Larkinella insperata: one gene and its partner. The protein of the gene in region 2 interacts with the protein of the main gene of each other region in a pairwise test. Links are inferred from orthologs where the notes say so. Each region holds a gene or a part of one and is shown on either strand. Other genes may lie near its edges.

Evidence for each region.
Region 1: the proteins of tpiA (region 2) and pepT interact in binary tests that used the Escherichia coli proteins (3 or more experiments, as listed by UniProt). The link is inferred for Larkinella insperata from one-to-one orthologs.

What each region holds. Positions count from the first base shown.
Region 1 is NZ_CP110973.1:197,923-204,452, reverse strand. What follows is about bases 1,968-4,961. They hold pepT (peptidase T), read right to left. Parts: upstream 4,087-4,961; coding sequence 2,848-4,086; downstream 1,968-2,847. Other genes in these bases: OQ371_RS00680 (peptide chain release factor 3), read right to left, coding at 4,810-4,961; OQ371_RS00685 (hypothetical protein), read left to right, coding at 4,217-4,753; OQ371_RS00695 (SDR family NAD(P)-dependent oxidoreductase), read left to right, coding at 1,982-2,776; OQ371_RS00700 (D-alanine--D-alanine ligase family protein), read left to right, coding at 1,968-1,968. Outside these bases: OQ371_RS00705 (NifU family protein), read left to right, coding at 1-89; more of OQ371_RS00700, read left to right, coding at 280-1,967; more of OQ371_RS00680, read right to left, coding at 4,962-6,405. UniProt on the Escherichia coli protein: Cleaves the N-terminal amino acid of tripeptides.
Region 2 is NZ_CP110973.1:1,827,631-1,833,958, reverse strand. Bases 3,537-6,328 are described here. They hold tpiA (triose-phosphate isomerase), read right to left. Parts: upstream 5,419-6,328; coding sequence 4,654-5,418; downstream 3,537-4,653. Other genes in these bases: OQ371_RS07455 (aspartyl protease family protein), read left to right, coding at 5,655-6,328; OQ371_RS07465 (DUF5723 family protein), read left to right, coding at 3,537-4,543. Outside these bases: OQ371_RS07480 (D-alanyl-D-alanine carboxypeptidase/D-alanyl-D-alanine-endopeptidase), read right to left, coding at 1-628; peptide-methionine (R)-S-oxide reductase MsrB, read right to left, coding at 711-1,106; OQ371_RS07470 (RecQ family ATP-dependent DNA helicase), read left to right, coding at 1,221-3,140; more of OQ371_RS07465, read left to right, coding at 3,149-3,536. UniProt on the Escherichia coli protein: Involved in the gluconeogenesis. Catalyzes stereospecifically the conversion of dihydroxyacetone phosphate (DHAP) to D-glyceraldehyde-3-phosphate (G3P).

The DNA of each region.
Region 1 (6,530 bases), 1.6 Mb from region 2 along the record:
CGTTTAAGGCGGGTCTGGAAGAGGCTATTTTGAAAGCCGTTCCGGAGGTTTCGCGGGTAGAAGCAACAAATTTGACCCCGGCGTTTTAAGATATAAATCGTCTATACAATTCGCGTTTGAAGAGTTTAGCCGCTAGTCCCTCGGATTAGCGGCTTTTTTGTTATTTTGCGCCCACACCCACGGACCGCGCAGCCGACCCGCGCGGGCTTTTAGCTGGGTCTTCAATTCATTCAATAAGCTTACCAGAACCTCACAGACTAGAATCTGTGGGTACACAAAATGAAAATAGGAATCTTCTTCGGTGGCCCGTCGCGCGAACGGGAAGTCTCATTTGCCGGTGGTCGCACGGCCCTCACTCACATTGATAAAACGTTATTCCAGCCCGTCATGGTGTTTGTCGACGGATTGGGCAACTTCATCCTGATTCGGGAAGAACTTCTTGCTAAAAGCTCCATCCGGTCCTTTTACCCGCGGCAGACGGACAGCCGTTTCAGCGTGTACATTGAGTCGCTGGCCGGGCTATCGGCCGAAGAACGGGAAACGGAAATTAGCACAATTGGGCAGCGAATACAACCGCAGGAATTCAGGCAGCATTTTGATTTCGTCTTTCTGGCGATGCACGGGCCGGACTGCGAAGACGGCAGCATCCAGGGTCTGCTGGAATGGTACAAAATACCGTACAGCGGGCCGGGACTGATGGGATCAGCCGTGGGCATTAATAAAATCCTGCAAAACGAACTCATTGCGCTCGTTAATAAACAGGATAAAAAGACATCCACAATTAGCCGTCCGGCCTGGAATCAGGCCGACAAGGCGGGCGTTTTCGAGTCGCTGCAAAGTAGGCTGGGACTGCCTATAGTGGTGAAAGCACCCCATCAGGGGTCGTCAATCGGGGTCGTGATTGTGCGGGAAAACGATCTGAACCAGTTTATACGGGCCGTGGATCAATGTTTTTTCCGGCAGAAAATAGAGCTGACTAGCTGGCAGCAGCTGGCTGAAAACGAAAAAATAGCTTTTGTCCAGGCGACAACGGAATTGGATTCGGGCATTGGTTACCCCGTGGTCATTGAGGAAACCGGCGAGGTGATTCATCACCCCAAAACCCTGCTGGAAAAAGCAAACTCGTGGGCGGAATCTGGTTATCAATCGCTGGTGATTGCGTCGGTTAATTCCGAAGACGATGTGCTGTTTGAGGAATTTATCAGCGGTCAGGAATTTTCGTGTGGGGTCATTCAGGACGACGACGGAACGGCGGTTGCCCTGCCGCCAACCGAAATTTACAACGTCACGAGTTTCGATTTCAAATCGAAATACCAGTCTGGCAGCACCACCCGGAAGCGGATTCCGGTCGGTACCAGTCTGGAACACAACCGGGAAATTCAGATCAACGTGGCGGAGGTGTTTACGAAGCTGGGCATGAACGTCTGCGCCCGCATCGACGGCTTTCTGACGCCGGACGAAGCCGACAAACCGGGGCGGGTGTTGCTCCACGATCCCAACACGATTCCTGGCATGTCGCCCACTTCGCTTATTTTCAAACAAATGGCGGAAATCGGTTTGAATGTAACGCAGGCCATTACCTATTTCATCCGTCAGTCGCTGCGCGAACGCATCCGGACCGGCAAAGACATCATTGGGCTGCGTCAGCAATTGGCGGATCTGGATATTCGGATGGCGGATCGGAAAAATAGCCACCTGCCGACAGAGGAGTTTGTGGTTGATACGACCAACGAAGATGCGGAAGCCGCCTGGCAGGAGGCCAAGACCTGGTACGGACAACACGCTGCACAGGGGCAGGCCAAGCCCGTTGTCGTCCTAAAAACCGCGCAGGAACGGCACGAATTACCGCTTAATTTGTTGTTTAAGGACACCGTTGCCGACGTACTGGAAGCGCTTGCCCAGCCGGTGCATCCGTTGGTCACCGAAACCCGCGAGCGCGCCAAAGCAATTACGGAACGGTATTCCTAAAAATAACTGCATCATGGATCTACAAATAAGCGGAAAGACCGCCCTGGTAACTGGCTCAACCGCCGGGATTGGCCTGGCCATTGCCAAAACACTGGCTCAGGAAGGTGCCGAAGTGATCATCAATGGCCGTAATCAAGAACGGGTCGAAGCGCAGGTACAGCAATTATCGGCCGAACTGCCCGGAGCTAAATTTCGGGGGGTGGCGGCTGATTTCAGCAAGGTGGAGGAAGTCAACGCCTTGCTGGCAGCGTTGCCCGAGGTTGATATTCTGGTCAACAACGTCGGCATTTTTGAACCGAAAGAGTTTACCGATATACCGGATGAGGACTGGTTCAAGTTTTTCGAAGTAAACGTGATGAGCGGGGTGCGGCTTTCCCGCCATTATTTCCCGAAAATGCTGGACAAAAGCTGGGGGCGCATCATTTTTGTGTCCAGTGAATCGGCGTTGCAGATTCCCACGGAAATGATTCATTACGGCACCACGAAAACCGCGCAACTATCCATTTCGCGTGGCCTGGCCGAACTAACGACCGGCACCGAAGTCACCGTCAATACCGTCCTGCCGGGGCCGACGTTTTCGGAAGGAGTTGGTGATTTTATCGGCAGCATGGCAGCCCGGAATAACGTGTCCGTGGAAGAAATGGAGAAAGATTTCTTCAAAAATGCCCGCCCGACTTCCATCATCAAACGGTTTGCCACCACCCAGGAAATAGCTAACCTGGTTGCCTACCTGGTCAGTCCGCTCGCGTCGGCTACCAACGGGGCCGCCATCCGGGTGGATGGGGGCGTAACCAAGACCATTGCTTAAAGCAAATAAAAGATACAGAAAAGCCGTCTGGGGAATGTTCCAGACGGCTTTTTTATGGCTTTATTCTCTCTTTAGGCTTTTTCTTCCCAAACCTGGCAGAGATTAACGATCACTTCCACGGCTTTTTCCATGTCCTGCACCGAGACCCATTCCAGCCGGGAATGGAACGCGTGCTCACCCGCAAAAATGTTCGGGCAGGGCAGACCCATAAACGACAGCCGCGAACCGTCTGTGCCGCCCCGGATGCTTCGGCGTTCGGGCTTGAGTTCGCTGCGACGGATGGCTTCAAGAGCGTTTTCGACCACGGCTGGGTGCTGGTCGAGCACTTCCTTCATGTTGCGGTATTGCTCCTTCACGTCGAACGTTGCGCTGGAATTGGGGTACGAAGCCAGCACGGTATTGAGCTGATTCTGTAAGTACTGCTCTTTTTCGTGCAAACCGGCGACACTGAAATCGCGGATGATGAAATCAAGGGTTGCCTGATCCTGGTTGCCTTCCAGGTGACCGGGATGAATAAAGCCTTCGTACCCTTCGGTCGTTTCGGGCGAGAGTGCATCTTTGGGAAGCGAAGCCAGCAGATCAGCGGCAATTTTCAACGCATTTTCCAGCTTGCCTTTGGCAAAACCCGGATGCGTGCTGACGCCCTGAATGGTAATGCGTACCGCGTCGGCCGAAAACGTTTCATCTTCCAGCGTACCCCGCATTTCGCCGTCGATCGTATAGCCAAAATCGGCCCCTAACTTCTCCAGATCAACTTTTTCGGTTCCCCGTCCAACTTCTTCGTCAGGGGTAAAAAGCAGGCGGATTGTTCCGTGCTTGATTACCGATTCCCGCATGATCAGCTCGGCGGCCGCCATGATTTCGGCCACACCGGCTTTGTTGTCGGCACCGAGCAACGTGGTTCCGCTGGCGGTGATGATGTCGTTGCCGATCTGATCGTTCAAATCCGGGTGGTCGGCGCGACGGATGATTTGCGTGGGATCGTCGGGCAGCACCATATCCGAACCGTCCCAGCCGTGGTGGATAAGCGGTTTGACGCCCTCGCCGGTTACATCAGGCGACGTGTCCATGTGGGCGCAGAGACACAGAACCGGCACGGCTGGTTTGTCGGTATTGGCCGGAATGGTGGCGTAGACGTAACCGCATTCATCCAGTTCGGCATCCGAAATACCGATTTCGTGCAGCTCTTCGACCAGCAAACGGCCCAAGTCTTTTTGTTTTTCGGTTGACGGATTAGCCGTAGAACGGGGATCGGATTGCGTATCAATCTGAACGTAGCGCAGAAATCGCTCAGTAACGGACGTTTGCATAGGGCGTAAAGGGGTAACACTTCAAACCGTATAATTACCATTTAAACGGTTAATAATTGCACTTCACCGAAATAACCGTCAAAAAACTAATCGTGTTTGACATTTTTGGGCTGTAAACAACAATGAATGTATGAAAACGTTTTCCTATCCACGATTTTTTTACACGGTTCTTCTGTTGATCTTCCTGTCTTCTGCATCGGTGTGGGCGCAGGATGGCGGACGCAACAAGGCAGTTTACGCCGAAGCGCTCGGCAGCGGTATAACACTGAGTTTAAATTATGACTTCCGCTTCAAACCGACGCAGGATGGATTGGGAATGCGCATCGGAGTTGGGGGCGGCAGTTTTTCCGATACTAATTCCGATGCTAAAGCCGGAATCGTTACGATGCCGGTTCTGGTCGATTACCTGGTTGGACAACGCCGTGTTGCGTTCGAAGCCGGTGCAGGTCTTACGCTGGTGTACATCAACGTATCCGGAACGGATGCGGTTTCCGGTGAATTGCTCAGCGGCAAGGGCTTTGGTTTTATGGGGACGTTTAACACTGGCCTGCGGTTACAACCCGTTCGGAACGGCGTGGTTTTTCGTCTGAACTGGTCACCTGCTATCAGCAACGCCGGTTTTCAGGCCAATTGGCTGGGGCTTTCGCTGGGGTACGCGTTTAAATAACAAAGAGCCGGAATCCAGCAGGATACCGGCTCTTTGACTTTATTGAAAACCGTTGCTTACGCTTCCACCGCCGTCTTGAACTCGGACGTGAAGTGGAACTTAATATCGGGGTTATTCTGAATGTTCATTCGCAGAATCCAGTCGGATTCGGCCAGGAACACCGGATTGCCGTCTTTGTCGTACGCAATGGCCAGTCCTTTCAGACGAATGAATTCATCGAGTTTTTTCTTGTCGTCCGAAGTGAGCCAGCAGGCCTTGGAAACCGGCATGGAAACCCAGCGGCATTTGGCACCGTATTCGTGTTCGAGACGGTACTGGATTACGTCAAATTGCAGTTCACCCACCGTACCGACAATTTTGCGGTTTCCGCTGATTAACGTAAACAACTGCGCTACTCCTTCGTCGGTCAATTGCTGAATCCCTTTTTCCAGTTGCTTGGATTTCATGGGGTCGGCATTGATAAGTTCTTTGAAAATTTCGGGTGAAAAACTCGGAATACCGGTGTATTGCAGGTCTTCGCCCTCCGTCAGCGTGTCGCCGATTTTAAACGAGCCGGTATCGTACAAACCAACCACATCGCCGGGAAAGCCTTCCTCAACAATGCTTTTGCTGTCGGCCATGAAGCTGAACGGACTCGAAAACCGGATGTCTTTGTCCAGCCGGGTGTGGTGGTAAAATTTCCCCCGTTCAAAAGTGCCCGAGCAGATGCGCAGAAACGCAATCCGGTCGCGGTGGCGCGGGTCGAGGTTGGCGTGAATCTTGAAAACAAACCCGGTGAACTTCGCTTCTTCCGGCAGCACAACCCGTTTGTCGGTCGCGCGGGCAATGGGTTCGGGCGAAATGTCGCAGAAAGTATCGAGCAATTCTTTAACCCCGAAGTTGTTCACCGCCGATCCGAAAAATACCGGGGCTACTTTGCCTTCCAGGTACGTTTGCCGGTCGAAGGGGTCGTAGACGCCCTCAATCAGTTCAGCATCTTCGCGCAGCTGTTCCGCATCGCGCGCGCCCACTTTCTGCTCCAGCACGGGCGTGTTGATGTCAATTTCGAGAATGTCGTCTTCCACCTTCGTTTTGTTGACGCGGAAGAAGTTCATTGTTTTATCGTACAGGCTGTAAACGCCTTTGAAATCCGAACCCATGTTGACCGGCCAGGTCAGCGGGCGGACTTTGATATTCAGCTTGGCTTCGAGTTCGTCCAGCAGATCGAACGGATTCTGGCCCTCGCGGTCGAGTTTGTTGATAAAAATAATTACCGGCGTGTCGCGCATCCGGCAAACTTCCATCAACCGTTCGGTTTGTTCCTCCACGCCCTTCACGCAGTCGATGACCAAAATAACACTGTCAACGGCCGTCAGCGTCCGGTAGGTGTCTTCCGCAAAGTCTTTGTGACCGGGTGTGTCCAGAATGTTAATCTTAAGGTCACGGTATTCAAACGTCATTACCGACGTGGCCACCGAAATACCGCGTTGTTTTTCAATTTCCATGAAGTCCGACGTGGCCGACTTCTTGATTTTGTTGGATTTGACGGCTCCGGCGGTTTGGATTGCTCCCCCGAAGAGCAGCAGTTTTTCCGTCAACGTCGTTTTCCCGGCATCCGGGTGACTGATGATTGCAAAGGTCCGGCGACGGCTGATTTCCTGTGTCGTACTCATTATATACTAAACGGGCCCGTGTCTTGGGGCTCTTTTTGTCTGGTTGTTAGTGCAGAATACAAAGATACGAAATTTTTAGGGGAGGCTAAGGAACATTCCGGCAACTCGGTGAGTTGACACATGGT
Region 2 (6,328 bases):
GCCGGTCAAACCGGTTGTCGATTTCGCTGCGCTGAACGTTGCGCGAATACCGTCGGAGCGAAACGGCCGTTACGCTGTCCTGAAAAAACCGGGGCTCGACCACCAGACGCGCCACCCGGTCGGGTGAACTGAAACGAACAAAATTGCCGTACAGCGGTAAGGGAGCCAGTTCAGCGGAGTAATCATCGTTGTAGTCATCCCACGCCCAGCCGGGGCCGAACCGGGGGCCGCTGTAGTTGGTCGGTGAAAAGAAGAGCCGTTCGGGCCGGTTGCGCAAAAAGGGCAAAACCGTTGTGTCGGGCAGATTCGGATTCAGCAGCAAGGGGTTGCCGGTTCCCCAGAAAATGACCGAATCGGCGCGGGTTACGTACCGCAACGCCGGAATCGAATCGCCGAGCGTGACCAGTCCGGCGTAAAAACTGAACAGCTTGGTGTTGGAAGCGGGTGTAAAATACCGATCGGCGTTGTGTTGCACAACCATTTTCTGCTTTTCCCAGTCGTACAGGGCGAAGCCGGTGAAGTGATCGGTCAGTTGGGGGTTCTGGCGGAGTTGGCGCTGAAGAGGGCGGTAGGTTGCGCAACTGGTCAGGAGCAGCAAAAAACAAAAGGCGTAGAGGGTGAATCGCATACGCCAAAATACGGTTTTTATGGTTACCAAAAACACAAAAACCGCTCACATCAGCCGACGTGAGCGGTTTTTGATTCAGCCTTTACGCCCGCTTCAGCTTCAGCGCCACCGAGTTCAGGCAGTACCGCATACCCGTCGGTGGAGGACCATCGTTGAAAACGTGACCGAGGTGGGCATCACAAACCGCACACAGCACTTCAACCCGCGACATGCCGTAGCTGTAGTCGTTTTCGAGGTGGACCAGTTCCTGATCAATCGGTTCGGTAAAACTGGGCCAGCCGGTGCCGGATTCAAACTTCTGCTTGGATTCGAACAGGTCGGTGCCGCAGCAGACGCACTGGTAAACGCCGGGGTCGTGGCTTTCGCAGTATTCACCCGTGAAAGGCCGCTCGGTGCCTTTCTGGCGCGTTACGTGGTATTGTTCCGGCGTCAGTTGCTGCCGCCATTCTTCGTCGGTCTTTATGACTTTTGTGATCATGTTTGCTGAATTAGTTGTGAGAAAATGGATTGCCGATAACCGCTTCAATCATTCGGCGAAAGTTTACTTACTAGCATAAACTATTTTTGGATTGATTTATCTTTACAGTCGGTTATGACCATCCACCAAATTCTGAAACAATTCTGGGGATACGAGTCGTTCCGGCCGTTGCAGGTGGACATCATCAGTTCCGTACTCACCCGCCAGGATACGCTCGTGTTGCTGCCCACCGGGGGAGGCAAATCGCTGTGCTTCCAGCTCCCGGCCCTGGCCCTCGGTGGGGTTTGCCTTGTTGTTACGCCCCTGATTGCCCTTATGAAAGACCAGGTCGAGCAATTGCGTCGACGGGGCATTTCGGCCGTTGCGATTTATTCCGGTATGCACTGGCGGGAAATCGACCGGGCGCTTGACAACTGCATTTACGGCAACGTTCGCTTCCTCTACGTATCGCCCGAACGACTCAAAACGGAAATTCTGATCGAACGGGTCAAGCAAATGAAAGTGGGTTTGCTGGCCATCGACGAAGCCCACTGCATCTCGGCCTGGGGCTATGATTTCCGACCACCCTACCTGCAAATCGCTGAGTTTCGGAAACTTCTGCCCAACGTTCCGCTGGTGGCCCTGACGGCTTCGGCCACGCCCGAGGTGCAGCGCGACATTGTCGAAAAGCTGGAAATGCCGGAGCCGCAGGTTTTCCGGCAGACGTTTGCCCGCAAGAATTTGTCGTATTCCGCGTTTTACGAGGAGAACAAGGAAGCCCGCTTGCTGAAAGTGTTGCAGGGCGTGCCGGGTTCGGCCATCGTGTACGTGCGGAGCCGGCGGCAAACGCAGGAAATCGCTGAGTGGCTGCATCACCAGGGGATTCGCGCCGATTACTACCACGCTGGTCTGACGGCCAAGCAGCGGTCGGACAAACAGGATGCCTGGATTCATAACCGGATTCGGGTGATTGTCGCCACCAACGCCTTCGGGATGGGCATCGATAAGCCGGATGTGCGGACCGTCGTTCACCTCGATGTGCCCGATAGTCTGGAAGCCTATTACCAGGAAGCCGGGCGGGCCGGTCGCGACGAGAAGAAGGCGTATGCGGTGTTGCTCTACAACCAGAAAGACCTGGGCGACATCGAGCAGCGGATTATTTTGCAGTATCCGCCGGTCGACATGCTCAAACGCGTCTACCAGGCGCTGGCGAATTACGCCAATATTGCGGTGGGCGGGGGAGAGTTTGTTGATTTCGACTTTGACCTGACGGCTTTTTGCCAGGCGTTTCAACTGCCGGTAACGGATACGCACTACGCCTTGAAACAATTGCAACTGGAAGGGTTCATTGAGTTGAGCGAAGGCTACTTCAGTCCGTCGAAGGTCATCATGGCCGTGGATAATCGGGCGTTGTACGAGTTTCAGGTCATGAATCCACATTATGATCTGATGCTGAAGCTGCTGCTGCGGATGTACGGCGGGGAGTTGTTTACCAACTTCATCAGCATTTCGGAAAGTGCGATGGCGAAAGCCGCCCGGATGCCCGAGAACGAAATCGTCGCCCTGCTGGAACAACTGGCCGAGCGGTCGATTCTGATTTACGAAAAACAAAAAGATAAACCACAATTGACGTTTCTGACCCCCCGTTTCGACGCCCGCAACCTGCCCATCAACGTGATGGAGCTGGAGCGCAGCAAGCAGCGGAATCTGGCGAAAGTGCGGGCGATGGTGGATTACGTGCAGAACCCGGTGCAGTGCCGGACGCGAATGATCCAGGCGTATTTTGGGGAAGAACCCGGCGATGCCTGCGGTATTTGCGACCACTGCTTAAGCCAGCATCAGGCTTCGGTGGATGCCGACCGGCTCCGCCAGCGCATTGTTCAGCAGCTTGATGCCGCGGGCGGACACGGTTTGGCGCCCCGGCAACTGGCCGATCAGCTCAACCTGAACACCGACCGGCTGGCCGAGGTCATCCGGTCTATGCTGGCCGACGAGCAGCTTCGCATTGATGCCGCCGGTAATCTGCATGCCATGAATACAATGAATCAACGATAAGTGCTTTTATGAAAAACTCTGTTTCCCGTCTACTCCTGGCGGCTTTGGTAGGAGCGGGCTCTACGGCTTCGGCGCAGTATCAGCCGGGTTTGGTGAGTAGCAATTACGGCGGCATTTACCGAATGCTCCAGAATCCTTCCTCAATCGCCGGGTCGCGGTACAAATTTCAACTCGTTGCCGTCAACGGTACTTCTTCCGTCAATTCTTTATACACCAAGTACATAGCAAGGGGGCTGTTCCAAACCATCCAGCTTCCCTACAGTACGTCATTGAGTATGCCCCTCCGGACGCTTGGCTCGATAACCGATGCGCCCAGAACAACCTCGTATTCCGAGATCCTGGGGCCGTCTCTGCTGTTCAACGTGGATGGCAACCAGACGCTGGCGCTGCACACGCGGATGCGGAGTTACCTCTACGGGTCGGCTTTACCGGAAAACCTAACCGAAGCGTACCGCAACCGCCTTTTTTACCGCAATCTACAGCCTTCTTCGGGCGACTTTGATTTTGGCTTAGCCCACAACAGCTACGGCGAAATTGGCCTGACGTACGGGTTGCAGGTTTTCGACGGGAAATGGCACCGGCTGAAAATTGGGGCCACGGTGCGCCGGATTGTGGGAGCGCAGTTGAGCTACCTGAACGCCCGGGGCAACTACGCCATCATCCAGAATAACGGCGAAATTGATAAAACCCTGGACATTACAAACCTGAACTACAGCCTGGGCCAAACCACGTCCCGCAAAGACTTCAGTCTGGGGTCAGTATTTTCCAGCGCGTACGGCAGCGGCTGGGGGTATGATTTCGGAGCGACTTACGAGATCGGCAAACGCACAACCGGGCGGGGTTACAACTCCGAAACGCCCATGAAAGACCCGCGTCCGGCCTACTGGCTGCGGCTTTCGGCGGCTTTGATGAACGGCGGAAGCATCAGCTACCCGGCGGGGCAAACCGTCGCGGGCAGCGGTCGACTGACATTCGAAGGACAGGAAGACCTGGAGAAATTCGGTAACGCCCCCACGGATTTCCTAACGGCAGAATCCAGCGGCAGCCCGCAGGCTTACGAACCGGGCCGGGTGGCGCTCCCCCGGATGATTCACCTGGAAGCCGACATGCGGCTGGCCCGGGGTTTTTACATCAACGGGTTGCTGATGAACAACCTGACCTCCGGCGCTTCGGTACGGATGCCAAACATGCTGATCTTCACTCCCCGGTTTGAAGACGAAGATGTGGAATTTGGCCTACCCATCTCCATAATCGGTTCCAATCGGGTGGCCGTCGGGATGTCGAGCCGCCTGGGACCACTTACCCTCGGTTTCAGCGACATGGGACGGCTTTTCAGCAAGAAGGGGGACAACCGCAGCTCCATTGTCTGGCTGGGCTTCTCTGTCTGGAAATGGAGGAAATGATAATTAAAAATTAAAAGTTAAGAATTAAAAATAGGTGAGCGTCAGCCAAAAGAATGCGCCATTCCACTTTTAATTTTTAACTTTTAATTTTTAACTTTTAATTTTTAACTCTATTTGTTCGCTTTCACCACGATCGTGAATTCCCGGGATTTCAGGGATGCACCGCCGATGAGACCGCCGTCGACGTCCGGTTGGGCGAAGAGTTCTTCCGCATTTTTCTCGTTAGCGCTGCCGCCGTACAGAATTGACGTGTTGTCAGCTACTTCCTGTCCATAGTGGCTGGCAATGTGCTGACGCAAAATCTCGTGCATTTCTTGGGCCTGCGCCGAGGTGGCCGTCAAGCCTGTACCGATGGCCCAGATGGGTTCGTAAGCGATAACGATATTGGCAAACTGCTCCGGTGACAGGTGAAACAAGCTTTCGGTAAGCTGCGTCCGGACAAAATCCAGGTGAACTTCGCTCTCGCGTTGTTCTAGCGACTCACCGCAGCAAAAAATGGGCGTCAGACCGCTGGCTAGGGCGCTGTCTACTTTTGCGGCCAGCTGGGCGTTGGTTTCGCCAAAATACTGCCGCCGTTCGCTGTGCCCCAGAATGACGTGGGATACGTTAATGGACTTCAGCATCGGAGCTGAAATTTCGCCGGTATACGCTCCGGAAGCCTTTTCGTGGCAGTTCTGGGCACCCAGCGCGATCCGCGACTGCCCTTCCAGATACGGCTTGAGCGTCGTCAGATACAGGGCTGGCGGACACAAGACCACCTGTACATCACTTGTTACTTCGTCCTTGATCATATTGACCACTTCCGACACCAGTGCGACAGCTTCGTCGAGCGTCTTGTTCATTTTCCAGTTTCCGGCAACAATCTTTTTCCGCATTAGTAAGCTATTTATGTTTAAACCCTGATTACGAATAGAATACAAATGGATTGAACCGCAAAACCTTCCTCTGCACTTTCTTGTTCAACCACTCGCGGGGCGAAATTAGCGGTTTTTCAACAGCATTTCTCATCCGGAGAAAAAGTATCCGGATTGGCAGGCAACGTTTCTCAGGAAATTGTGTTATTAGACAAAATATTTGTAACTTTCCTACGTACTTATAAGGCACATGTACAATGAAACCGTTGGTCATATTCTTCGGAATGCTGCTTTGCTGGCAAGGAGCCCGGGCAGGCGATGACGAGCAGAATAACGCGGATAAATACGGTTATTTTATCGCTAATAACCGCAAACAGGCCCGAATTCCATTCCAGCTCCACTCCAATCTGATTATCGTCCCGGTTCGAATCAACAATTCGGATACGCTGCATTTTATTCTGGATACCGGCGTCAGCTCGGTAATTATCACGGATCCGGCGGCCGTTCGGCGGCAACCGCTGCGTTTTACCCGAAAAGTAAAGCTTTCCGGCGCGGGCGAAGGCGGGCAACTGATGGCTTCCGTCGCAATCGACAACCAACTGCGAATGGGGCAGATGCAAGCTACCCACCAGAACATTGTCGTGCTCGACGATGATATTCTGCACCTTTCGGAATACGTGGGTGTTCCCGTTCACGGGATTTTTGGCTACGATGTTTTCAGCAATTTCGTGGTGACTATCGACTTCCAGCGCCGTGAACTGGTGCTGAATAATCCCAAAAACTACCGGTATCGCCGGTCACACGGTTCGCGCTACCCAATTGCGATTCAGGATACAAAACCGTACACGGATGTGATGGCCTTACTCGAAGGTGGAAAAACGCTGCCCATTCGGGTGGTGATCGACACCGGCGCGGGCCACGCTCTGCTGAT